DNA from 3 places in the Roseovarius sp. D0-M9 genome. Region 1 is predicted to be linked to each of the others. Evidence: riboswitches for the same ligand, from Rfam matches in the RefSeq annotation. Region 1 holds a riboswitch; each other region holds the start of a gene.
What was found. A riboswitch is a leader RNA that binds a small molecule or an ion and turns the genes downstream of it on or off. The one in region 1 is predicted to bind cobalamin.
Positions count from the first base shown of each region.

Region 2: another riboswitch for cobalamin. It lies ahead of V8352_RS17270 (DUF1636 domain-containing protein); the one in region 1 lies ahead of V8352_RS11345 (TonB-dependent receptor plug domain-containing protein).
Region 3: another riboswitch for cobalamin. It lies ahead of V8352_RS17335 (energy-coupling factor ABC transporter permease); the one in region 1 lies ahead of V8352_RS11345 (TonB-dependent receptor plug domain-containing protein).

Region 1 is NZ_JBAPKZ010000015.1:14,843-23,430, reverse strand. It holds gene V8352_RS11360 (ABC transporter ATP-binding protein) at 1-632, opposite strand, end outside; gene V8352_RS11355 (FecCD family ABC transporter permease) at 629-1,612, opposite strand; gene V8352_RS11350 (ABC transporter substrate-binding protein) at 1,609-2,496, opposite strand; gene V8352_RS11345 (TonB-dependent receptor plug domain-containing protein) at 2,507-4,333, opposite strand; cobalamin riboswitch at 4,476-4,683, opposite strand; tRNA gene V8352_RS11340 (tRNA-Val) at 4,809-4,884, opposite strand; gene V8352_RS11335 (histidine phosphatase family protein) at 4,975-5,577, opposite strand; tRNA gene V8352_RS11330 (tRNA-Val) at 5,742-5,816, opposite strand; gene V8352_RS11325 (HU family DNA-binding protein) at 5,835-6,539, opposite strand; gene V8352_RS11320 (helicase HerA-like domain-containing protein) at 6,612-8,159, opposite strand.
Region 2 is NZ_JBAPKZ010000032.1:21,944-29,523, reverse strand. It holds gene V8352_RS17290 (precorrin-8X methylmutase) at 1-2, opposite strand, end outside; gene V8352_RS17285 (cobalamin biosynthesis protein CobG) at 8-1,132, opposite strand; gene cobN (cobaltochelatase subunit CobN) at 1,129-4,434, opposite strand; gene cobW (cobalamin biosynthesis protein CobW) at 4,439-5,497, opposite strand; gene V8352_RS17270 (DUF1636 domain-containing protein) at 5,499-5,891, opposite strand; cobalamin riboswitch at 5,985-6,192, opposite strand; gene cobO (cob(I)yrinic acid a,c-diamide adenosyltransferase) at 6,234-6,845, shown strand; partial or broken gene V8352_RS17260 (hypothetical protein) at 6,894-7,205, opposite strand; gene V8352_RS17255 (hypothetical protein) at 7,205-7,580, opposite strand, start outside.
Region 3 is NZ_JBAPKZ010000032.1:30,689-38,359, reverse strand. It holds gene cobF (precorrin-6A synthase (deacetylating)) at 1-601, opposite strand, end outside; gene V8352_RS17335 (energy-coupling factor ABC transporter permease) at 666-1,343, opposite strand; cobalamin riboswitch at 1,402-1,584, opposite strand; gene cobA (uroporphyrinogen-III C-methyltransferase) at 1,607-2,335, opposite strand; gene V8352_RS17325 (cobyrinate a,c-diamide synthase) at 2,332-3,645, opposite strand; gene cobM (precorrin-4 C(11)-methyltransferase) at 3,638-4,432, opposite strand; gene V8352_RS17315 (cobalamin biosynthesis protein) at 4,429-4,806, opposite strand; gene cbiE (precorrin-6y C5,15-methyltransferase (decarboxylating) subunit CbiE) at 4,788-5,993, opposite strand; gene V8352_RS17305 (cobalt-precorrin-6A reductase) at 5,992-6,747, shown strand; gene cobJ (precorrin-3B C(17)-methyltransferase) at 6,720-7,472, opposite strand; gene cobI (precorrin-2 C(20)-methyltransferase) at 7,469-7,671, opposite strand, start outside.

The DNA of each region.
Region 1 (8,588 bases):
CATCCCTCCGGTGACAGCAGCACGAGCCGCGTGCAGTGACGCACCGCGAGGCCCAGATCGTGCAGCGACACGAGGCAGGATTTGCCCGCCGCGGCCAGCCCGGCAAAGGTTTCCATCGTCGAGATCTGATGCGCGGGATCAAGGCCGGCGGTCGGCTCATCGGCCATCAGAAGTGGCGTCTGCTGTGCCAGTGCGCGGGCGATCAGCGCGCGCGCCGCCTCGCCGCCCGACAGGCGCGTGGCGGCGCGGTGACGCAAGGCTTCGAGGTCCATCTGCGTGATCGCGGCCTCGGTCGCCGCGATATCCTCCGGCGCGGCGCGCTGGCCTGCGCCAAGGTGCGGCACCCGCCCCAGCATCACCAACGTCTCGACGCTGACGGGCCACGCGATCTCGCGCGCCTGCGGCATCCATGCCGCGCATTTGGCGCGCGCTCGGGGGGGCATGCCCGCAAGGCTGCTGCGCCCGGTGCAGGGGATCAGGCCAAGCGCCGCGCGCATCAGCGTCGTCTTGCCCGCGCCATTCGGCCCGATGAGACCGACGAATTCGCCCGGCTCGATGGTCAGACTGATGTCCTCGAGGATGGTGCGCCCTCGCAGGCAGACGCCAAGGCTATCCAGCGCGAGCAGGCTCATATCCCGTCCTTTCGCGTCTTGAAGATAAGGTGCAAGAAGACCGGCGCACCGACGATGGCCGTCAGAACGCCCAGCTTGAGATCTTGGGACGGCAGGATCAGGCGCACCGCGATGTCGGCGGCCAGGAGCATGATCGCGCCACCAAGCGCCGAGGCCCAGAGCAGCCGCGACGGGCGTGCGCCCACAAACGGGCGCAAGACGTGCGGCACCACAAGGCCGACAAAGCCGATGGCCCCCGCCACCGCCGTCCCAGCGCCGACGACACAGGCCGTGCCGATCACCAGAACAAGGCGCATCCAGGTCAGGCTGATGCCCATCGCGCCCGCCGCATCCTCGCCCAATGTCAGCGCATCCAGGCCCCGGCCCAGCGTCGCAAGCAGCAGCGTGCCGACCGCCATGAACGGCAGCGCCAGCCAGACATGCACCATCGAGCGATCCGAGAGCGAGCCCATCATCCAGAACACGATCTCATTCGCGGCAAAGGGGTTGGGCGAAAGATTGAGCACCAGTGAGGTAAGCGCGCCCGCAAGTGCCGAAATGGCGATGCCTGCAAGGATCAGCGTCAGCGCGCCGCCCCTCGGCCCCGCGAGGCCCATGACCAGAACGACACCGCCAAGCGCCCCGGCAAGCGCCGCCAGCGGCAGGCCAAGCGCAAAGGCGCCCGCCAGCCCGGTCTGGATCGCCAGCACCGCGCCGAGGGCGGCAGAGCCGGACACACCGATCAGCCCCGGCTCGGCCAGCGGGTTGCGCAGGTAGCCCTGCATCGCCGCCCCCGCAAGGCCCAGACTGCCCCCGATCATGGCCGCGAGGATGGCGCGCGGCAGGCGGATCTGGCGCATGACCATCGCTGCCGGATCATCGCCGCCCCGCCAAAGCGCGACGAGGCTGTCGCCCACTCCAAGCGCCGCAGGTCCGACCAAGAGCGATCCCGCAAAGAGCAGCAGCCCCGCCAGCACCAGAGGGATCATCACGCGGCTCATTCGCGGCCCCGAACCATGCGGCGCGCCTCGGCCATATCCGCGATGGCGCGCAGCACGAAGGGCGTGCCGCAGACCCAGTCCTGATCGGTCATCCCTGCGCCCTGCCCGCGCAGACCGTTGACGACCGGATGATCCATGACTTCTTCGGCGCGGCTGCCGCCGGGATACCGGCGCGCCGTGATGACCAGATCGGGGTCGATCATGGCCAGCATTTCGAGCGGCAGCTTGCCCCAGTCATAGCCCGCTTCGGCGGGCGCATTGCGCAGACCGGCTGCGGCGAGGATGTCATTGGCCAGTGAATTGGTGCCCGACGTATAGCCATTGGCGTAGTATAGCGCCGCGCGGGGCGCTGGCCCTTCCGGACCGCCTTGCCCGTCCGGTGCCGAGCGCAGCGCGGCAAGATCGGCGTCAAAACGCGCCACCATCGCCTCGGCCGCGTCCTGCCGCCCCAGCGCCGCGCCCATCTCGCGCATCCGGTCGCGCACATCGGCAAGTGAATGAACGATATCGAATTGAACGACCTCGATCCCGAGGCGGCGCAGCATGGCCACGGTCTCGCGCGACGTATAGATGCCCGCGACAACCAGATCGGGCTGCAAGACATGCACCTCCTCGGCGCGGCCCGAATTGATGGTGTAGTGCTCTGCCTCATCAGCCATGGGCGACACGCGCCGGTCCAGCGCAATGCGGCTGACCGAGATCAGTTGATCCTCGCGCGCAAGCAGCATGGCCAGTTGGTCTGTGCAAAGGTTGATGGAGACGACACGTTCAGGCCCGGCACGCTCAGGCCCGGCACGCTCAGGCTCCTCACGCTCCGGCTCGGCACTCGCGCCCCCAGCGCAAAGCTGCGCCGCGCCCGCCAGACAGGCGGACGCGACCAGCATTCTCAGGCGATCAGAACGACGCACGAAGCCCGACATAGGCCGCGCGGCCCGGCTGGTTGAAACCGCCGGCCGTCTCATAGTCTTCGTCAAATATGTTTTCGGCCCGCACGTACAGCTCGGCCGTGTCGGTGATATCATAGCTGATCCCAGCCCCGACCAATGTATAATCGCCGACCTTGTGGTTCGCAGGCGCAAAAGCACTGGGAACGACATCGGCCACATGACGCACATCGGCATAGGCACTGAAGCGGTTGCCCAAAGCAAGGTCCACCCCGAAAAGCGTATCATGTTTGGGCGTGCGGGTCAGGCGCGCTCCATCGGTTTCGGCGTCCGTATAGGTATAGGCCCCGAAAAGAGTGACCGCGCTGCTGACGGCATATTCGCCCGACAGTTCGATCCCCTTGGACGTTGTCGTGCCCGGCACCTGATTGTAGCAGCCAAAGCCACTGGCGCAGGCCGTGGATGCGCCATCGAATTGGATCAGATCGTCGATATCGGTGTAGAATAGGGTCGCCTTGACGAAACCCGCATCAAAAGTGCGCTCGACACCCAACTCATAGCTGACCGACTCTTCGGGTTGGAGGCCAGAATCGCCATACACGCTGAACCGCTCGTAGAGCGATGGTGTGCGAAAGCCGGTGCCGATGACGGCGCGAAAGGCCAGATCATCCATCGCGCGCCACAGCGCCGAGACGCGCCCGGTGGTTTTGCCGCCGAAGTCGGAGTTCTCATCGTACCGTAGGGCCGCCGACAGATCGACCGTCGAGATCGGGCTCACCAAAAGCTCGCCCTTGATCGAGGTGTTATCCTCATCGCCACGATCGGTGCTGGTGCTGAAGGATTCCTCGGTGTGGTCGACCCCGAAGTTCAGCACCGCCGCGCCGCTCAACCGGGCGCTGCCCAAGTAAGCCAGCTCTTGCCGTTCGCCATCGAAGCGGGTGGTGAAGCCGGTCGGATCGCGGCGCGCGATATCGAAGTAGGAGTAGCTCAGCGTATGGGTGAAATTCCCGGCATCAAGCTCGGCAAAGACGCGCGCGCCGCGCTCTTTGGAGGCGATGTTGCCAGAGGGATCCGTGGCGCTGCGGTCGATGTCCACATCGCCGTCGCGATAATGAAGCGCGCCGCCCAGCGTCAGCGCTTCGGTCGCGGCGAACTCCCCGGTCAGATCGACCGTGCTCTGGTCAAAGCCGTCATCCTCGACATTGCCGCTCTGTGTCGAGATACCATCCGTCGTGACGCGCCCATAGCTCAGCGCAATCTCGCCGCGTTCGGATTTGTATCCCATCGAGAGAGTGCCGGAGTAGGTGTCAAAGCTGCCCGCCTCGACGCCATAGCGTCCGGAAAAGCCTAGCTTTTCGGGGCGAAAGGTCGTGATGTTGACCACGCCCGCGATCGCCTCGGAGCCGTAGAGCGCCGACTGCGATCCCTTCAGCACTTCGATCCGGCCGATGCCCGAAGGCGTCAACCCGCCATAGTTGAATTGACTCTGCGTGCCCGATAGATCGCCAACGTCAATGCCATTGATGCGCGTTCCCACATAGCGCGCTGGCAGGCCGCGGATTGCGATGCCGCTCTGCGCGCCAAGTGATCCGTTCGAGGTGGCATTCACGCCGGGAAGGCGTGTCAGCCGGTCGATCACGGCACCATCGCGGTCGCCGATATCCTCGCCCTCCAGCACTTCGACACTGGCGCCCGTGCGGCCCAGTTCGGTCGGGGTCAGGCTGGACGACAGGACGATCGTGCCCAGATCATAGGTCTGCTGCGCGAATGCGCCGGTGGCGGCGGTGACCCCGACGGCGCAGGACAGAATCGTGGATGTGGAAAGGAAGTGTTTCATAGGATGTGTCTCCGGAAGCGCCCTCTTGGGACGATGCAGAACCAGGGTTTGCATGCGGAGAAGCGTTTTCCGGCGCTCCCGCAGGCGGCGAGAATGCCACCACAACGGAAGGATCCGTTGCCCATGACGCGCCCCGCGTCCGGACAGGGTGAACACCTCGGCAGGTCTCCTGACTTGCGGGTCAACGCTTGGCCGGGTCTTCCCACCGCAGGTCTGCGGCAGTGACGTAAATCCGGCTTCGCTCACCGCCTACAGTTGCGGGGGCAGTCGCGGATTTGGCGCACTGCACCGGACCGCGTTCCCTATTATCCATGGCCTGAAAGGCCCGGACCGAAGTATCATCTGCCTAGCGCAGCGGACCGCGTCCGGAAAGGGGTAAAATGAAGATTTTGTCGATTGGCGCGTCATCGCCGTCTGCGCGGCCCTGCCTCGCGCATCAGAATTGACGGACAAGGGTTTGATATGAAAAGGGAAATGGTGGGTGGTGAGGGGCTCGAACCCCCGACATTTTCGGTGTAAACGAAACGCTCTACCAACTGAGCTAACCACCCGCGCCGCAGGGATTAGCGCCATCTGGGCGCTCTGGCAAGTGGGTCTGCGCGGTAATCTTGACTACGGCGGTGGCTGCGCATTGGCCCGGCTCAAAGCGGCGGGGCATCCAGCCGTGTCTCGCGCCCGCGCGCGAGGTGATAGACGCAGCCCTGCATATTGTCCTGCGCGCCCATTTGGCTGGCCGGGATCCCGGTCGCCAAGCCGCGCAGCACCTGCCCCAGAAGACCATGCGCCACCACGATGCTGGGGCCGGCCAGATCACCGCCGAAAGCCCGAACGCGGGCGATCAGCGCGTCCAGTCCCTCACCGCCGGGCGCGGCGGCGTAGAGGGCCAGATCAGTATCGCCGCCCGGTAGCCCGGACTTTTGCAGTTCGGATTTTTGGAGTCCTTCCCATGCGCCGGTGTCAATTTCGGCAAGGCGTGCATCAATCACCGGATCGTGCAGCGGCAGTGCCAACGCGGCAGTCTGGCGCGCGCGGCCCAAGGGCGAGACGTAGATGCCCCCTCGCCCGCCCGCGACCTGCGCCGCGAATTCCGCGATGATAGCAGCCTGCTGCGCCGCCTGCGCTCGACCCAGATTGGTCAAAGGCGAATCGAGCCGCCCTTGAATGCGCCCGGCCAAGTTCCACTCGGTCTGGCCATGACGTAAAAACCAGATTTCGGGCCAGTTCGGAGGGGTGTCACAGGTCATTCAGCGCCCCGGTACAAGCGGCTTGTTGTCCCTGATAAGCCCGACCGGAGCCGATCCAAGCTCGGCAAATCGAAATCATGTTACGAGGATCCTCGCTGAAACCGTTACGGCAAAGGACAGTATCGCTGACCTCGTGAGGCAGATGAGCTTCCATAAGGAGGAAATGGTGGGTGATAAGAGATTTGAACTCCTGACATCTTCGATGTGAACGAAGCGCTCTACCACTGAGCTAATCACCCTTGCGCGGTTTTCTAGCGTCAGTCGTCGCCCTCTGCAACCGCTTCTTTGAGGGGGTGGCGCGCCGGCGGAGCCGATGGAGAAGCCGGGCCACCAGGGCCGGGTTTACCGCCCCGCAAAGTGCCAGTCAGGTTGGTCGATCCGGCTGCCGGCGTGCTACCGGCCAATGGCGCGGCTGTGGCGCCTGCCGTCCCGGCGGACTTCGGCTGGCGGATGTTGGCAATAATGACACGCACTTTGGACCCGTCCTTGATCCGCTTGGGCTTGATCTTGCCCATGGGTTGCAAGTTCACCTCGCGGCCCTCGGCGAGCGCGTCGCCGAGAACGGACAGCATCGCCTCGATTACTGGTTTGGCGTATTTTTTCGCGATGTCCGAGCGTTCGACAACCTGGGCAATCAACTCCTGCTTCTTCAGAGGGTCGCCGCCATCCATGACTTCTGTGCTGGTTCCACGATTTGAAACAGCAGGCTTGGTTGGCTTATCTTTTTTATTTTCAACACCCAAAGCGGTATTCTTGAAGTGCTCGGGTGGCGCCGCCTTGGCCTGCGCTCCGCCCGCAAATGGCGGTTTGGGCACCAGAGTCGTTGCGCCGCCCGCCACGGGGCGCGCTGCAGATGCCTTGGGCGGCACCGCGTTCGCGCGGCTGGCTCTGGTTTTGTTACCTGTTGATTTGCGGCTGGCCATGCGGGCTGCCCCCTTTGTTTTTTTGCGCGTGTAGCGCATGTTATTGTTTCCTGCTCAGCGACAGAATACCTAGAATTCCGAACTCGTGCCAGCTTTCCGTTCAAAGCGCTATCAGCGGCCCTTGAAAAGCCCCCCGAGGATGCCGCGCACAAGCCGCCGCCCCGTGGTGCCGTTCAATTCCTTCAGAACCGCCCCCGTGATCGCCTCGCCAAAGCTGCCCGCTGTACTGCCCCCCCGGCGCTGCGCAGTCGAACGCTCGACTCGCTTGCCCGAATACCGCCGGCCAGCATTGAACTCTCGCTCGGCCACCGATTGCTCTTCGGCGACCTCTTCGGCATGGGCGGCTTCGGCAGCAGCGTGCGCGGCGCGGTCCTTCAGGATCTCGTAGGCTGATCGGCGGTCAACGAGGGTTTCGTACTTGCCTGCGACCGGCGATGCGGCAAGCGCGGCGCGGCGCGCATCGGCGTCGATCGGCCCCAGCCTGGATGAGGGCGGCCGGATCAGCGTGCGCTCGACGATGCCGGGAACGCCCTTGTCCTGAAGCATGGATGTGACGGCTTCGCCCACGCCCACGTCGCGGATGGCGTCCACAGTCAAAAACCGCTCATTAGGGCGGTATGTCTCGGCCGCGCGTTTCAGCGCCTTGCGATCGCGCGCAGTGAAGGCACGCAGCGCGTGCTGAAAGCGATTGCCAAGCTGCCCGAGGATATCCTCGGGCACGTCATCGGGATTTTGCGTGATGAAATAGACCCCAACCCCCTTGGATCGGATGAGGCGTGCCACCTGCTCTACCTTGTCGACCAGCGCCTTGGGCGCGTCATCAAAGAGCAGATGCGCCTCGTCGAAGAAGAACACCAGCTTGGGTCTATCGGGGTCTCCGACCTCGGGCAGCGTCTCGAAAAGCTCGCTCAGCAGCCAGAGCAGGAAGGTGGCATAGAGGCGCGGCGACCCCATCAATTTGCTCGCCTCGAGAATGTTGATCTGGCCGCGCCCGTCCGCACCGACATGCATCAGATCAGCAAGGTCCAGAGCAGGCTCGCCGAACAGCTGCGCGCCGCCCTGATTTTCCAACACCATCAACTGGCGCTGGATGGCCCCGACGGATTGGGGCGCGACATTGCCATAACGCAAGGACAGCGCCTCGCGGTTCTCGCCGACCCAGACCAGCAGCGCCTGCAGATCCTTGAGATCGAGCAGCGGCATGCCCTCTTCGTCCGCAACGCGAAAGGCGATGTTCATGATGCCCTCCTGCGCCTCGCTCAGTTCCATCAGGCGGCTCAGCAACAGCGGGCCCATCTCGGCCAGCGTGGTGCGCACTGGATGGCCGTCCTGGCCAAAGAGATCCCAGAACGTCACGGGAAAGGCGGTATAGGCGTAATCTGTCAGACCGATCGTGGCCGCCCGGCTGCTGAATGCGCCGTGCAGCTTGAACGTCTCACTGCCCGCCTCTGCCAGACCGGACAGATCGCCCTTCACGTCCGACAGGAACACCGGAACACCCGCCGCCGAGAAACCTTCGGCAAGGATCTGGAGCGTCACCGTCTTGCCCGTGCCCGTCGCGCCCGCGATCAGGCCATGCCGGTTGGCGTATTTCAGGCTCAGTTTCTGCGCGTCCGAATAATCCGGCCCACCGCCGCCGATGAATATGCCGTCGCTCATGCCTCAAGATCCTCCGCGTGGTGCCGACGCCTTTGCGGCGTGCCGCGAGACCATACAATCTTAACCTATTCGTGCCAGTATCAATTTCATTCCAGCGCATATGTCCTCTCGGCGCAGGAATGACTTCCTCCCTGTCAGACTGGCCGCGCCTTCGGGTGCGGCCCTTTTTCATCGTTGCGCCGGAGCCTTGTTTCTTGCTGCAAATGCAGCCTCATTTTGACTGTTGACGGGTATTCGGAGGTATCGTAGCGTTCGATCTAATGATTAAGTCGGCCAAGTCCGGCAGGGAGATACTGGAAAGAGGGGCCCAACGGCCCCTTTTTCTATGGCCCATGATTTTTTCCCCCGCGTCTCTCTCGTCAGGGGCGCTGCCGGATGGCTTTCGCTGGCGCGCTGTCACGCGTGCAAGAATCCGCCCTACCCGTCGAG
Region 2 (7,580 bases), on a different contig from region 1:
ATCGGGTTCAGATCGCTCCAGCTAGGATGTCTTCGGGGCTTTGCCCGATTTGCTCTGGACTATCCTCTACGCCCCCGCCGCGCACGATGTCAAAGTGTCCATTTCGGCCAATCAGAGTCACATCTGCCGAACGCTGGCGCGCGCAGCCCTTGGCGCAGCCTGAGACATGCAGCGTGCCGCTCATATGCGGCGCCAGCTCGCGCGCAAGGTGGCGGGTCTCAACACTTGCCGATGTGCAAAAAGGCGCACCGGGGCAGGCATCGACGCGCATCAGCGGATCGGCCGGGTTTGTCACGAAGGCGGGCGTGTCCGGCATCGAACCGCCCTCCAGATAGAGCATCCGCCACGGCGTGATGCGGATGGCAGGCAGGCTCTGTTCCGCGATCAACTGCCGCAGCGCAGCAGCATCGACATGGCCAAAGGCAGCACCGATCAGTGCGCCGCCCTGCTGCGCGCCAATACGCGGCGGCGCGGCGGGGGCAAGACTGCGAGCGTTGCACCACTTGGGCGGAAGCGACACCTCGGCCAGAACGCGGACCATCCGGCGTCGTGCCGGCGTGATGCGTGCGGCAAGCCAACTGGCCATCTCCAACAAAGCATCAATCGCATCCGCCTCGCTGACAAGACGGCCCTTTGCGGAGCCATCCGCGCGCAGGATAAGACCATGCACGCCGCGCTCGATCCGAATGTCTGCACTGCTGCTCGTCAGAGTCGGCGCCACGCCGCAATCAACGGCATAACCGACCTTGGCGGGCAGTTCCGGCAATTCACCCAATCGCGCCAGCAACTCTTGGGCGATGCGATGCGATGCGTCCCCGTTCTGCCCGAACGGCGTCATCAGGATGTTGCGCCGTTCTTCCAGCGCCGGGTTCACATCCAGAAGGCCAAGCGCGGAAAGAGACTGAAAAAGAGCGTCGTGATCGCGCTCGGATACGCCCCGAATTTGCACATTTGCCCGGTTCGTCAAGTCCAGATAGCCATGGCCGAACTGCTCGGCCAGATCGCAAAGACCCAGCGCCTCGGGCACGCTCAGCCGTGCCAAACGCGGCCGGACGCGCACCACGAGCCCATCGGCGGCCATCATCGGGCGGAAGGCACCGGGGCACCAGCCCTTGACCATGGGCGCGCTCACGCGTGCCCCACGAGGCTGGCCGTCACCGAATTGCGCCGCGTTTGCCACAATCCTGCGTCCAGCAGCGCGGCAAACCGCGCCTGCATCGCGCGATACGCCTCGGGGTTCGCATCCTCCAAAAAACCATCGGTTTCAGGGTCGCCCAGCGTTGCATCGTGATAAAGATCGAACAGATGCGGCGGCACAGCGCCCGCCAGATGCGCAAAGCTAGCCAGATGCTCAAGCGTTTCCGCAATCTCGGCGGCACCGCGAAAGCCATGCTGTTTCATCCCCTCGATCCAACCACGATTGGCGGCTCGGGCGCGCACTACGCGCGCGATTTCCTCAACCAGACCGCGCGCCCGGGGGCGCTCGGGGTCGGTGTTGTCCAGATGGTAGAGCGCGGCGCTGCCACCCGTCACGACCTGAGCGGCGGCAAATCCGGCCTCATGCCCGGCATAATCGCCCGCCAATAAAAGATCTGTCTCGGGCAGGTCCTGCGCATGGACGAAACCGTCGGCGCGCGCCACGCGGGTGCGGATGCCTTCCGCGTCCTTGACTGCCTCCTCGCCGTCCAGCGCCCAGGAGCTGGCGTTCAGCCAAGCAAGCCCCGCCTTCTCGCGGCCAACCGCACTGTAATCATCCAGTGCGGCGCCCATGCCGAGGCCAAATTGCCCCGGAGCGGGCCCATAGACGCGGGCCAGATCCTCGCGTCCAACATAGGGATTCCACTCTACTGTTTCCTCGCGCGCGGCGAGCACGCGCACGGCCTGCGAAAAGAGCGCCGAAAGGGTCGGGAATATGTCACGAAACAGCCCGGAGACCCGCAAGGTAACGTCGATGCGCGGACGGTGCAATTCAGTCAGCGGCAACACCTCGATGCCCGACACGCGCTCGGACCCTGCATCCCAGATGGGCCGAACGCCCAATAGGTTCAACGCCATGGCAAAATCTTCGCCCGCTGTGCGGATCGTGGCCGACCCCCACAAATCGACAACAATACCCCGCGGCCAATCGCCGTCGTCTTGCAAATGGCGCCGGATCACCTCATCGGCGAGGCGCACGCCCTGCGCATAGGCCGCACGCGTCGGCACTGCCCGAGGATCGGTCGTGAAAAGGTTGCGGCCCGTCGGCAATACATCGCGCCGCCCGCGGTAGGGTGAGCCTGACGGCCCGGCCGCAATTCGGCGCCCATCCAGCGCATCCAGCAGCGACTGCCGCTCGCTCGCCACCGACTGCCCGGTCGCGAAAGGCGCGCCGCCGCGTGGCGCGCGGCCCCAAATATGCAGTCCCTCACCAAACTGGCTTTCTTTGATATCACAGACGAAACGATCAATACGCGTGATCGCCTCGGCGCCGCATCCCGCGCGATCCAAGCCCAGATCCTCTTCGACGCCCTGCGCCTGCGCCTCGTCCCGGATATCGATCTGCAAACGATCGCGGCGACGCGGATCAAGGCCATCCGCGTTAGAGAATTCATCCAAGAGCGCCTCTAGCCGGGCCAGTCGCTCAGGTGTGCCGCTGGCGCGCAAGGGAGGTGGAATGTGGCCCAGCGTTACCGCGCCGATGCGCCGCTTGGCTTGCGCCGCCTCGCCTGGATCGTTGACAATAAAGGGGTAGATCACGGGCAGCGCTCCGGTCAAAACCTCGGGCCAGCAGGTGTCTGACAGCGCGACTGATTTGCCCGGCAGCCACTCCAGCGTTCCATGCGCACCGATATGCACCAGCGCATCCGTCCGCGATTGCAGCCAGAGATAGAACGCGACATATGCATGACGCGGCGTGCGTGTGAGATCATGATAGCTGGCCTCGCGACCTTTGGCGGTGTCGCGTTCAGGCTGCAGCGCGATCCACGCCATGCCGCGCGGAATGGCGGCGAAATGAAACGCGCCATCGCGGGCGTCCGGATCATCCTCGGGCGGGCCCCAAACCTGCGCCAATGCGTCCTGCAATTCCTGCGGCAGCCTGCTCAATGCAGCTTTGTATTCCTCCAGCGGCCACGCCGTGCCACGCGCCAAAAGCGCATCTTGCAGGCGCGCGTTACCCGCTCCGATATCATATCCGGCTGTGCCCAGATCGCTGAGGATTGCCGCGGCGGATTCCGGCGCATCCAAGCCGACGGCGTGGCCCATGTTCCAATCCTTGCCGGGATAGGTCGACAGCACCAGCGCCACGCGGCGCGTGGCGACTGGTGTCCCGGCCAAGCGGATCCAACCCTGCACGCGATCTACAATCGCCTCGATCCGGCCTGCATCGGCGCGGTGAGCAAAGCGGGAGTATTGCAGATGCAGGTCCTTTTTGCCTGGATCCTTGAAGCTTGCGACGCCCCCCATGATGCGCCCATCGACTTCGGGTAAAACAACGTGCATCGCCAGATCCGCTGGCGACAGACCCCGCTCAGCCGCAGCCCATGCTTTGCGCGTCGAAGTGGCCAGTGTGACCTGAAAAACCGGCACCTCCCCCGTATCAAGTGGCGACGTGCCGCTCTCGCCCTTGCCCGAAAATGCGGTTGCGTTGACGATGGCAGCAGGGGCAAGGGCCGCAACCTGACGGCGCAGCCAGACTGCGACCTCCGGCGCCTTGAGCGAGGGCACGAAAAGTGCGACAACATCAAAGCCCCGCACTCCAAAAGCCTCAAAGAGCCCTGTGATGGGGGCAAGATCGGCGGCAACCAGATATGAGCGGTAAAAGACCAGCAGGACGCGCGGCTTGCCCGCGAGAGCGGCAGCGCTTCCTCGGGCCAAAACCGGGCAACAGGCCCCCTCTTCAGGCGTCCATGCGCCGACACTGGGCAGCGATTTTGCGCCGCGCACCGGCCCGGCATACAATCCAGCGGCGAGCGCCAGCTGCGCCAGTGCCGCCTGCGCCGCCACCACCCCGCCGGTGTCGCAGAGATGCGTCAGCCGCCTCAGGGTTGAGGTGGGCACGGTCGACATCTCGTCCAGCCGTGCATCCGGGCGACCGTCGGCGGGCAAAACGGCCAGAGCGATACCCTTTTGCTGTGCCAAGGCGCGGATATGCTGCAAACCATAGGGCCAATAAGGCACGCCGCCGATAAGCCGGATGAGGATGCCCTTCGCCCCGTTCAGCGTCTGCTCAACATAGGTGTCGACCGATAGCGGGTGTTTCAGTGCGACGATATTGGCAAGCCGCAGCGAGGGCAGCCGCCCGTCAGGGCCGCCACCGCGATGCCAGCCTTCCGCGAAAGCACCCAAGTCCGAGTCGGACAAGGACAGCACGACAAGATCGGCGGGATCCTGCCCCAGATCCATCGGCGTCTCGGTCTCTTCCAGACCATGGCTTTCGCGAAAGACGACATGCATCGGTTTACTCGGCGGCCTCGGCGCGCGCTGCCCCTAATGCGGCATGGATCACATCCCGGTCAATGTTCTCATGTTCGGCGATAACGACCAGTCGGCCATGACGGGCCTCGCCTGCCGTCCACGGCCGATCAAATTGGTGGCGCACCCGAGCACCCACGGCCTGCACCAAGAGACGCATCGGCTTGCCGGAAACGGCGGCATACCCCTTGATGCGCAGGATGTTGTGATCGCGTGCCAACCCTTCGATGGCACGGACGAGGTCTGTGGGGTCGGTCAATTCGGGGATATCCACGACGATGCTTTCGAAGTCGTCATGCTCGTGATCGTCAGCCCCGTCATGATGCGATGGGCGCGCGTCGGTATCATCCTCGGCAGCGGCCTCGAGCCCCAGTATGATACGCGGATCAATCATACCTTCGGCAACCTCCATCACTGGAATCGCACGTGGGGATGCGGCGCCGATCACCTCTTTGGCGCGGGCAACGCCCTCAGAACCGGCAAGATCTGGCTTGGTCAAAAGGATGATGTCGGCGCAGGAAATCTGATCTTCGAACACTTCCGACAGAGGTGTCTCATGGTCGATGCTGTCATCGGCAAGACGTTGCGCATCCACTCGCGCCACGTCGGGTGCAAACCGGCCTGCGGCCACGGCCTCGGCATCTGCCAGTGCGATCACGCCATCAACGGTGATCTTCGAGCGGATATCGGGCCAGTCGAACGCCTTGAGCAGCGGCTTGGGTAGCGCCAGACCGGACGTCTCGATCAGGATGTGATCGGGGCGGGGATCGAGCGCCATAAGCGCTTCGATGGTTGGGATGAAATCATCGGCCACGGTGCAGCAAATGCAGCCGTTGGCAAGCTCCATGATATTTTCAGCGGGGCAATCGGGGATCGCGCAGCTTTTCAGTATGTCGCCATCGACGCCCACATCGCCAAATTCATTGACAATCACGGCAAGGCGCTTGCCGCCCGGATTTTGCATCAGCTGGCGAACCAGTGTCGTCTTGCCCGAACCGAGGAAGCCAGTGATGACGGTAACGGGAAGTTTCGCAAGGTCCGACATTTTAGATCTCCAGTGGGGGAATACGCGCAACGCAGTTGCGCTTGATGTGTTCGGGGCGCTGGCGCCAAGGGACCAGCCCGTCAGCGGTGGCATTGTATTGCGCGGCGATTTCTAAGATCGTCTCGGCCTGCGACTCCTCGTCGAGATTGCCATAAATATAGGTCCAGCGGCCCGCGCCGCGTAGAGCAACCGTGCAGCCCTGACTGCAGTTCGACAAGCACTCCACCGCGGTTACGCGCAGCCCGCCCGGCAAGTCCATTGCACCCAGCGTGTCAAACAGCACTTTTCCTGGCCTGCGTTCCTCGTTGGAGATCTCGTGTCCCCGCCTGCACTTCACGCAAACCAGCAATTCGGTCGGGAGGTGCGGCGTTTCAACCTCAGCCTGATCTTTCATAGCCCTCGGCCCCATTTACATGGGACGCGGTAAAAGGTGGCGAGGTGTTCCTGCACAGGCAGGGCATCCCCGACACCGGAGCACCCCGTCCGGTTACGTCGTTACGTGCTGGCAGGTCTCCCGGCTTGCGGATATGGGGCGTAGGGCCCTGCAGCAGATCTGCCTTCCCGGCGGTTGCCAGTGGCGCTGATCGGCCTCTCCGGTCACGGTCGCGGGGGCGGCTGCACTTGACCGTGCCAAAACACGGCTGCACATTCCCTTTTCACCTGTTTACACAGGCACCAACAAGAAGTTTAGGTGTCGCCGAATCTCGCCTGCCTGTCAAGATCAAGGAGCCATCCCATGACAGAGGACCATAATGAACGTCACGCGGAAAAGATGCGTAAAATCAAGGCTGCACGCGACAGGATGATGGAGGGTAAGACCGAGGAAAAAGGCCTGATCATGGTCCATACCGGCGCAGGCAAGGGTAAATCCTCGTCGGGATTTGGGATGATCATGCGCTGCATCGCGCATCACATGCCCTGCGCCGTCGTCCAGTTCATCAAAGGCAATTGGGAAACGGGCGAAAAAACATTCCTGCGAGAGCGCTTTGCCGACGAGTGCCGTTTTTTTGTCTCGGGCGAGGGTTTTACATGGGAGACGCAAGATCGTGAGCGCGATATCGCCGCCGCGCAGAGCGGCTGGAAAATCGCCCAAGAGCAGATACTCGACCCCGAGATTTGCTTCGTCATGTTGGACGAGATCAACATTGCTCTGCGCTACGATTATCTGGATATCGACGACGTGGTCGAGTTCCTGCTACATAAAAAGCCGCGCATGACCCATGTCTGCCTTACCGGCCGCAACGCCAAGCCGGAATTGATTGAAGCCGCAGATTTGGTGACCGAAATGACGCTGGTTAAGCATCCTTTTCGCGACGGGATCAAGGCGCAGATCGGCGTTGAGATGTAAGGGGATGCGAATTCATTTGTGGACTGCTCCTGTTTTGTAAGGGTTAATTTAAGCTGATGTTAATGATCGCGGTTTGCGGCCAATTGTCCGATCTCGACCCGACCTGCCCCTGAACGGATTGCGCGTGTTTGAAGTGGCGTCGATGGCGGAGTGCCGGGCTTTCTGTGCTACGTGTGGTGTCACGACCATACGCCTGAGCGCGGCGACAGAGTCGGCGCTGTCATATCCTTTGTCGGCCTCGAGTGTCAGGCGCCGGGTCGAGCCAGGTGAGTGGCGATTGATCATCTCGAGCGCCGCCTTGTGCTCGCCATGCCCATCGGCGTGGGTCAGCTCTGCCTGCACGACCAGCCCGTTGCGGTTCACCCGTGGATGTTCAGTAAGGGAGGCGTGCCGACATAGACCATCCCGCCGATGTTACGGTGGGCCACGCTTGCCGTTTCGCCATACGGGACCCACCCGCTTTTCGTTGATCGGGCCGATGTGCTCGATACAGCGCGCAAGGGTTGGTTTCGTTCAGCGGCCACCGCAAGAACTGGCGCCGCAGACTTTCCAGCGCGAACGATCTCGTCGTAGTCCTGCTTTGGTGGGGAATAGGCCTGAACGGCAGCCGGTGCTTTGGAAGCGTTGGCTTCGCGAGTTCGTTCGTGCTCACGCTCGATACGTTTGTCGTAGGCACTTGGGCGCGCTACCGGCTCAGGTCGGGATGTTCGGGTTTCGGAACTTGCCTCGGCTTGC
Region 3 (7,671 bases), on a different contig from region 1:
CACCCCACCAAATGTCGATACCACGCGGATCAAGGTGCTGAAAGCTGCACTCGCCGTCCAACATTACCGCCACGGTCTCTGCCATGCCCGGCCACCCCAAATCACGCAGGCGTCGGCCCGTAGTGACCTCGACAGGACCGTTCACCGTGTTGAGCGGGATCGCATGTGCCGCAGCAAGCGCTTGAATAGCGGTAATGCCAGGTACCACGCGGATCGCTGGCGCGGGTAACAACCGACGGGCGATGCGTATCGTACTGTCATATAGGGAGGGATCTCCCCAGACCAGGAGTGCCACGGGCCCGCTCTGCCATTCTGCGTCGAGAACCGCCTGCCAACGCGCTGCGATCTCATTATGCCACACATCAACGCGCGTTAGATAGGGCAGGGCTTCGTCACGCACGGGATATTCGAAGGTGACAACGCGCGCATCAGTGCCGCTGGCCGCTATAATGCCATGCCGGATTTCAGCCAAATCATTCTTTCCAGCACCCTTGCAGGGTAGCAGTATCACGGTCGCATCTCGTAGCGCCTGCACGCCTTCTAGCGTTACATGCGCCGGACTCCCGGTTCCGATACCGATCAACGAAAGTTCCTGAACCACGTCCTGTCTGCCCTGCCATTCAAGCGCCGGGCCCCTGGCGTGGCCCGGCAAGGAATTTCAGCGCTCAGGCCGCGTGATAGAGCCGGTTTGTCAGCAGCCCCTTGGTACCACTGCCGCGCAAGGCTTTGGCGCCGGCCAAAACCGCCAGATCTGCGATCGGCTCGACGATGACAACCAGCATGTAGGCTGCACCGAAGGTCAGGACCGAAGTCATGTTCTCGGCGCCGACGCCTTGGCCATAGATTGCCCAGAAAGCGACCCATGTCACCACACCGCCTTGATAGACGACTGACAGCTTGAAGACATCCTCATAAGCCAGATCGACATAAGCTCGGTCTTGCGGGATGACGCGCCGTGCCAGTGCGTCGACGGCAAAAAGCGGCACCAGCAGCGTTGTAACATTGACGAAATACATTGGCATGTCGCTCGGCGCAAAGAACATGCCTTGCAACAGCAGACTGCCCCCCAGTCCGATTGCGGCGGGCCCCGCGCCCAGCAGCAGGAACAGCGTCGTTCCAAGAATGAAATGGACCTCCGAAACCCCAACTGCAAAATGCGGCATCAACTCGAAAAAGATAAAAACGCCAACAATCGCCAGAACGGTGCGGGCCACGAAGGAGACCGGATTGTGATGCCGCAGATCGTCTACGATCAGCTTTACACTATAGCCTGCGGCGGCAAGCGCGGTTCCATAGCCGAATACCATTTTTGCGCCATCAACAACGCCGGGTTCAATATGCATTATATGTTGTCCTCAGGATGTCGCCCCTCCGGCGACGTTTTCAGAAAATGAAGGCGCGGGCGCCTTCGGCTTCACGGCAGGTTTCCTGACTCGCGGCTCGGCGCGCTTTGGCCCTTCCCAGCCTTTCGGCCAGTGGCATCGCCATTGCGCTCGCCGCTTACAGTTGCGGGGGCAGTCCGGGTTTTCCACCCGATTCCCATTCAAAGCCACAGGATGTGGCACCGTGGGTGAACGCTACGGGAATTGCTGGCGTCCTGCAAAGGTTAAAAAGGGCCTGAATCGGCGAGCGGGCCATAGAGGATCAGCGCTGGAGCATCACTCATCTCCCCGCTCAGATGCGCGGCCAGCTCGGCAACGCTCAGACGAGTCAGGCGCTGGTTTGGCCCGCTGACATCCTCAGCCAGAAGGGCGGATGTATTGGGCGGTAGGCCATTTGAGAAAAGCGCCTCCAGCAACTTTGGAAAAGTCCGTTTGCCCATGAAAACAACTGTTGACGCGGTGGGGTCGGCTAGAGCGAGAAGGTTAATATCCTCGGGAAGCTGGCCGCTCGCGTCATGGCCGGTTACGAATTGCACGCGCCGGGCGGTCAGCCGCCGGGTTAGCGGGATGCCGGCTGCGGCAGCGGCGGCGATGGCCGAGGGTACGCCCGGTATGATCTCATACGGAATGCCTGCCTCTCGCAGTGCGATCAGCTCCTCTTCTAGCCGCCCGAACAGGCCGCTATCGCCCGACTTCAGACGTACGACGCGCTGGTCGATCTGCGCGTATTCCACCAAAAGCCGGCTGACATGGTGCTGGCGCGGCGATGCCCGCCCGGCGCGCTTGCCCACCCCCACAAGATCCGCACCCGTCCGGGCGTGACTAAGGACCGGCCCAGACGATAAGTCGTCGAAGAGCACCGCATCGGCGCGTTTTAGGCGGTCCACCGCCTTCAGTGTCAACAATTGCGGATCGCCCGGCCCCGCGCCGACGAAGCTGACAAAACCCGTCATGGCGCCTCCGCCGTGATGAGGTGGAAGAACGTGCCCGAAACACGACCGCGACGGGATCCTGTTTCTGGAACAGAATTTCCATCAGCATCTGCGACGGCGGCCAGCGGCGCGTCGGGCTGCTCCAGAATGGTGGAATAGTGATACTCGTGCCCCCTCAGCCGTGCGCCGGGCGCATGGCCAGGCAAGGGCGCACTCAGCGTCGCCTGCCGATAGCCAAGGTGGAACTTGCGTTTCTCGTAGCTGGTGACGAGGCCCAGAAGACCCGCCATCTGATGGCGCGCGCCGTCCTTGTCGATCAACGCCTCGCCCAACGCCATGTAGCCGCCGCATTCACCATGGACAGGCCGCGTTTCAGCGTGGCGGCGCAGGGCGCTGCGAAACGTGTCGGCGGCGGCCAATGTGCCTGCGTGCAATTCTGGGTATCCACCCGGCAGCCAGACGAGATCCGCAGTCGGATCCGGCGTCTCGTCGGCAAGCGGCGAGAAAGGCAGTACCTCGGCTCCGGCCGCGCGCCAGCCCTCGATCAGATGCGGATAGGTGAATGAGAACGCCGCATCACTCGCCAGTGCAATGCGCTGCGCAGGAGGCGGGAGCAAGGCGTCGCTTTGCGGGATCGCCCTTCCCCGCGCCGCCGCCTTGATCGCCGTCAGATCGACATTGTCGCGCAAGAACGTCGCATAGCCCGCGATGGCCCTGGCCAGATCGGGATGTTCGACCGCCTGAATGAGCCCGAGATGCCGCTCGGGCAGGGCAAGATCGCCGCGCCGCGGCAGCGCACCTAGCACAGTCAGACCGGCCTTTTCCATACCCATACGGGTCAGACGCTCGTGCCGAGGTGACGCGACGCGGTTCAGGATAACGCCTGCAAAAGGCAGATCGGGATTATACATCTTGAATCCCAGCGCCGCCGCGGCCGCCGATTGCGCCTGACCGCTGACATCGAGCACAAGCACCACGGGCCAGCCCATGCGCGCCGCCGTCTCGGCGCTGGTGCCAAAGCCAGACTGACCGCGCGTGGCGACCCCGTCATAAAGACCCATGGAACCTTCGCCGATACAAATCTCGGCCCCGGCTGCTTGTGCCGCGATGGCATCCAGCAGGCCATCGCCCATCGCCCATGTATCGAGGTTGAAGGACGCGCGCCCGGAGGCGGCCAGATGAAAGGCGGGGTCGATGTAATCGGGACCCGATTTGAACGGCTGCACCCGGATTCCGTCATCTGCCAGAGAGCGCAATAGGCCCAGCATCACCGTCGTCTTGCCGGTGCCCGAAGCGGGCGCCGAAATCATCAATCCGGGGGCATCAATCATCACCTTCACTCCACTCGGCCCATTGGCTTTCGGCACTTTGCGGCCTGTAGCGCCGGTCGTAATCCTTTGCGTAAAGGCAGCTCTCGGCAAAGCCCTCACCGCCAAGCGCCGGACCAACAAGGATCAGTGCTGTGCGCGTGATGCCCGCATCCAGCCGCCCGGCGATATCGCGCATCGTGCCGCGAATGATGCGCTCGTCTGGCCATGAGGCCCGGAACACGATGGCGACAGGGCAGTCGGCGCCATAGGCGGGCGTTAAGCTGGCGGTCACGTGATCAAGGTTTTGGATCGACAGATGGATTGCCAGCGTCGCGCCCGTTGCGGCAAAATTGGCCAGCGTCTCGCCGCTCGGCATTGACGAGGCGCGCCCCGGCGTGCGCGTCAGGACCACCGATTGGGCCAACCCCGGCAGGGTCAGCTCGGTCCCCAGAGCGGCAGCAGCGGCGGCAAAGGAGGGCACGCCGGGCGTGACCGTCAACGGAATATCGAGGCTGCGCAACCGGCGAATCTGCTCACCCATTGCGGACCAGACGGATAGATCCCCTGAATGCAGCCGCGCGACATCCTGCCCGGCCTCATGGGCGCGCTGCATCTCACCGATGATGGCGTCCAGATCCATCGCCGCCGTGTTCACGATACGCGTGCCTGCTGGGCAATGGCCAAGGATCTGGGTCGGCACCAAGGATCCTGCATAAAGACAGACCGGGCAGGACGCGATCAGATCGCGCCCCCGCAGCGTCAAAAGGTCCGGCGCGCCGGGGCCCGCGCCAATAAAATGAATGGTCATACTCTGTCTCCTTCAGCCATGGCGCAGGTGGCCATGCGGTCGGGTGAAATCTGGCGCGCGATAATCAGCCGTGCACCGGGGCCAGCCGCCGCCAAAGCTGCGGCCTCGGCCACGCTGCCGGTTCCGTAAGTGCGACTGGCAGCGGGCGATTGCGTCGCTGTCTGCTCCGAGACAAGTTGGCTTTTCGGGATGGCGACAATGTCCAGACCAAGCTCTTCCGCAAGCTCGCGCAGTGCGATGCTGCAATCCTTACCCGCTACCGTCGCAAGACGATGCGGCGCACGCCCGCAAGCGGCAAGGGCCGCGCGCAGACTGTCGGCGCTGGCGTCGCGGCGATATCCAAAGCCCGCGACGATCAAAGAATCGCGCTCCATTGGACGACCGGATAGCTGGATTTCCAGCCCGTCCGCGCGCCGATGGGCGCGGCCTGCGCCAACTCGATACGCATCAGATCGCCGCCGTGACGCGCCTGTGCGGCAATAAGAACCGCCTCACTTTCCAGTGTGACCGCATTGGCAACAATGCGTGTGCCGGCTGCCAGATGCGCACCCAGCCAGCCCAGGAGGTCCGTCGAAAGCCCGCCACCGATGAACACCGCCTCGGGGCGCGGCAAATCCGTCAATGCGTCCGGCGCCGCATTCTGCACAACGCGCAGCCGGTCCACGCCCAGCCGTGCCGCGTTTTCGGCAATGCGCACAGCGCGATCTGCACGTGGCTCTATGGATGTGGCGGCAAGGCTGGGGTGCGCGAGTAGCCACTCGACCGCGATGGAGCCCGATCCACCTCCGATATCCCACAAATGTTCGCCCACTTGGGGGGCCAGCGCCGACAGGGTTAACGCGCGGATGGGCCGCTTGGTCATTTGGCCGTCGCTTTCGAACCACGCATCAGGCCTGCCACCAGCCAGCGGCAGTGCGGGGCAGCCCGAAACTTCGATTGCGGCGCAGACGGGATGGGAAAACTGGGCGGATGACAGGGTATCCGCAGTCGCCAAGCTATGTCGTGCGCGGGGCCCACCCACCGCCTCAAAGATATTGAGCCGCGAGGCGCCGAACCCGGTGCTCGCCAGATACTCCGCGAGCGCCGAAACTGCTGCGCCATCGCGCAAGAGCACGATCAGCCGCGCGCCCTGCGCCAGTGCCGGTCGCAAGCGGCCAAGGGGCGCTGCGTGAAGGCCAAGGCAGCTGGTTTGCTCCAGCGGCCAGCCCATCCGCGCCGCCACCTGCGAAAAGATGGAAGGGACCGGAATGGCCGTCCACTCCCCGGCAACGATCTGCCGCGTTATGCTGGTTCCTGCGCCAAACCAGAATGGATCACCCGAGGCCAGCGCTACGGTGCGTCGCCCGCGATACTTCAGCAGCGTTTCGATTCCGTCCGCGAAAGGCACCGGCCATGTCACAAGCTCGGCCTCAACTGACGGCAAAAGCGCAAGATGACGCGGCGCACCCATCACAATTTCCGCCGCGCCAAGCGCGGCAAGGCTTGCGGGCGGCAGGCCATCCGGCGCATCTTCACCAATTCCGACGATGGTCAACCACTGAGCCTCAGGAGCCTCAGACATGAACCCAAACCCCCTCGTACTGGGCGGCACGACCGAGGCAACGGCGCTGTGTCTCGCACTGAGCGAGGCAGGCCTTCGCGGTACCATATCCTTTGCCGGCCGCGTGTCGCGCCCCGTTCGCCAACCGTTGCCACAGCGCGTCGGCGGATTCGGCGGCGTCGAGGGGCTGCTGCGCTACCTCAAGGATCACCATATCAGCCATGTCATTGACGCAACTCATCCCTTTGCCGCCGAGATGAGCGCCAATGCTGTTCTCGCCTGCGCCGAGGCAGATGTGCCACTGATCGCGCTGAGCCGTGCGCCGTGGTGCGCCGGGCCGGGCGACAAGTGGACGCACGTGCCGGATATTGCGGGCGCGGTCGCGGCGCTGGACCGTCCCGCTTCGCGAGTCATGCTGGCCGTGGGCCGGATGCATCTGGCTGAGTTCGCGCCAAACCTGCAGCATTTCTACTTGCTGCGCCTGATCGACGCGCCAGATGCCGCGCTGCCTTTTCCGAGCTGCCAGATTGTTCAGGATCGCGGACCCTTCACAACCTCGGGCGATCTTGCGCTGATGCAGGCGCATCGGATCGAACTGGTCGTCTCTAAAAATTCCGGCGGCGCGGGCGCATTTGCAAAGCTGGCTGCCGCGCGCCAATTGGGCCTGCCCGTCATCATGATAGACCGCCCGGCGCAGCCGGCGCGGCGCGCGGCGCAGACCCCACGGGAGGTGCTTGATTGGCTCAATCATTCCGGGACCGCTCGGGGCGTATAGACAAAGGGCCTGCCCTCACGTTCGATCAACCTCGTTGTCGAATTGCCGACAAGAACTATAGTGCGCATATCGGCCATATCGGCGCGCGCATCGGGCAGTGGCACGATGTGGATCGCCTCTTCGGCTGTCGACACGGCGTGGGCAAATATGATGGGCCGCGCATCGCCGCAAGCCTCGCGCAGCACCTCCAAAGTGCAGGCAAACCCTTCGGGCCGCGCTTTGGATCGGGGATTGTAAAATGCCATGGCAAAATCCGCCTCGACGGCAAGGCGCAGACGTTTTTCGATGAGACCCCAAGGCTTCAGATTATCGCTGAGGTTGATGGCGCAAAAATCATGGCCCAACGGCGCGCCCACACGCGCAGCGGCGGCCAGCATCGCTGTAATGCCAGGGAACACATCAATCTCGAGCGCGCGCCACGCGGGCGGCCCTGCCTCCACCGCCTCGAAGATGGCGGCAGCCATGGCAAAGACGCCCGGATCGCCCGAGGACACGACGACGACGCGGCGCCCTTCTGCGGCCATTTCGAGCGCATGGCGCGCGCGGTCCAATTCGACCCGGTTATCACTGGGATGCAGCGTCAGGCCTGGACGCGGCGCGACCCGCGCAACATAGGGAATATAGCCGACCACATCGGTTGCACGCGCCAGGGCATCGCTTGCTTGCGGCGTCACCAGATCGCCTGCACCCGGCCCGAGGCCCGCAATGATCAAAGATCCTGTCATGGCCGGCGGCCCTGTCCATGGACCAGCACGATCGAAAAATAAGGTGTGACGCGCCCCTCCGCCTCGGCAAGACGCAGCACACTCTGGCCCTCCATGCTGGCATATTCGACCAGCCATGCCGCATCGTATTTGCCAGCGTTGCGCAGGGCCCGGCGCACCTTTTCGATGTTGCGCCCGATCTTCATGATAACCAACGCAT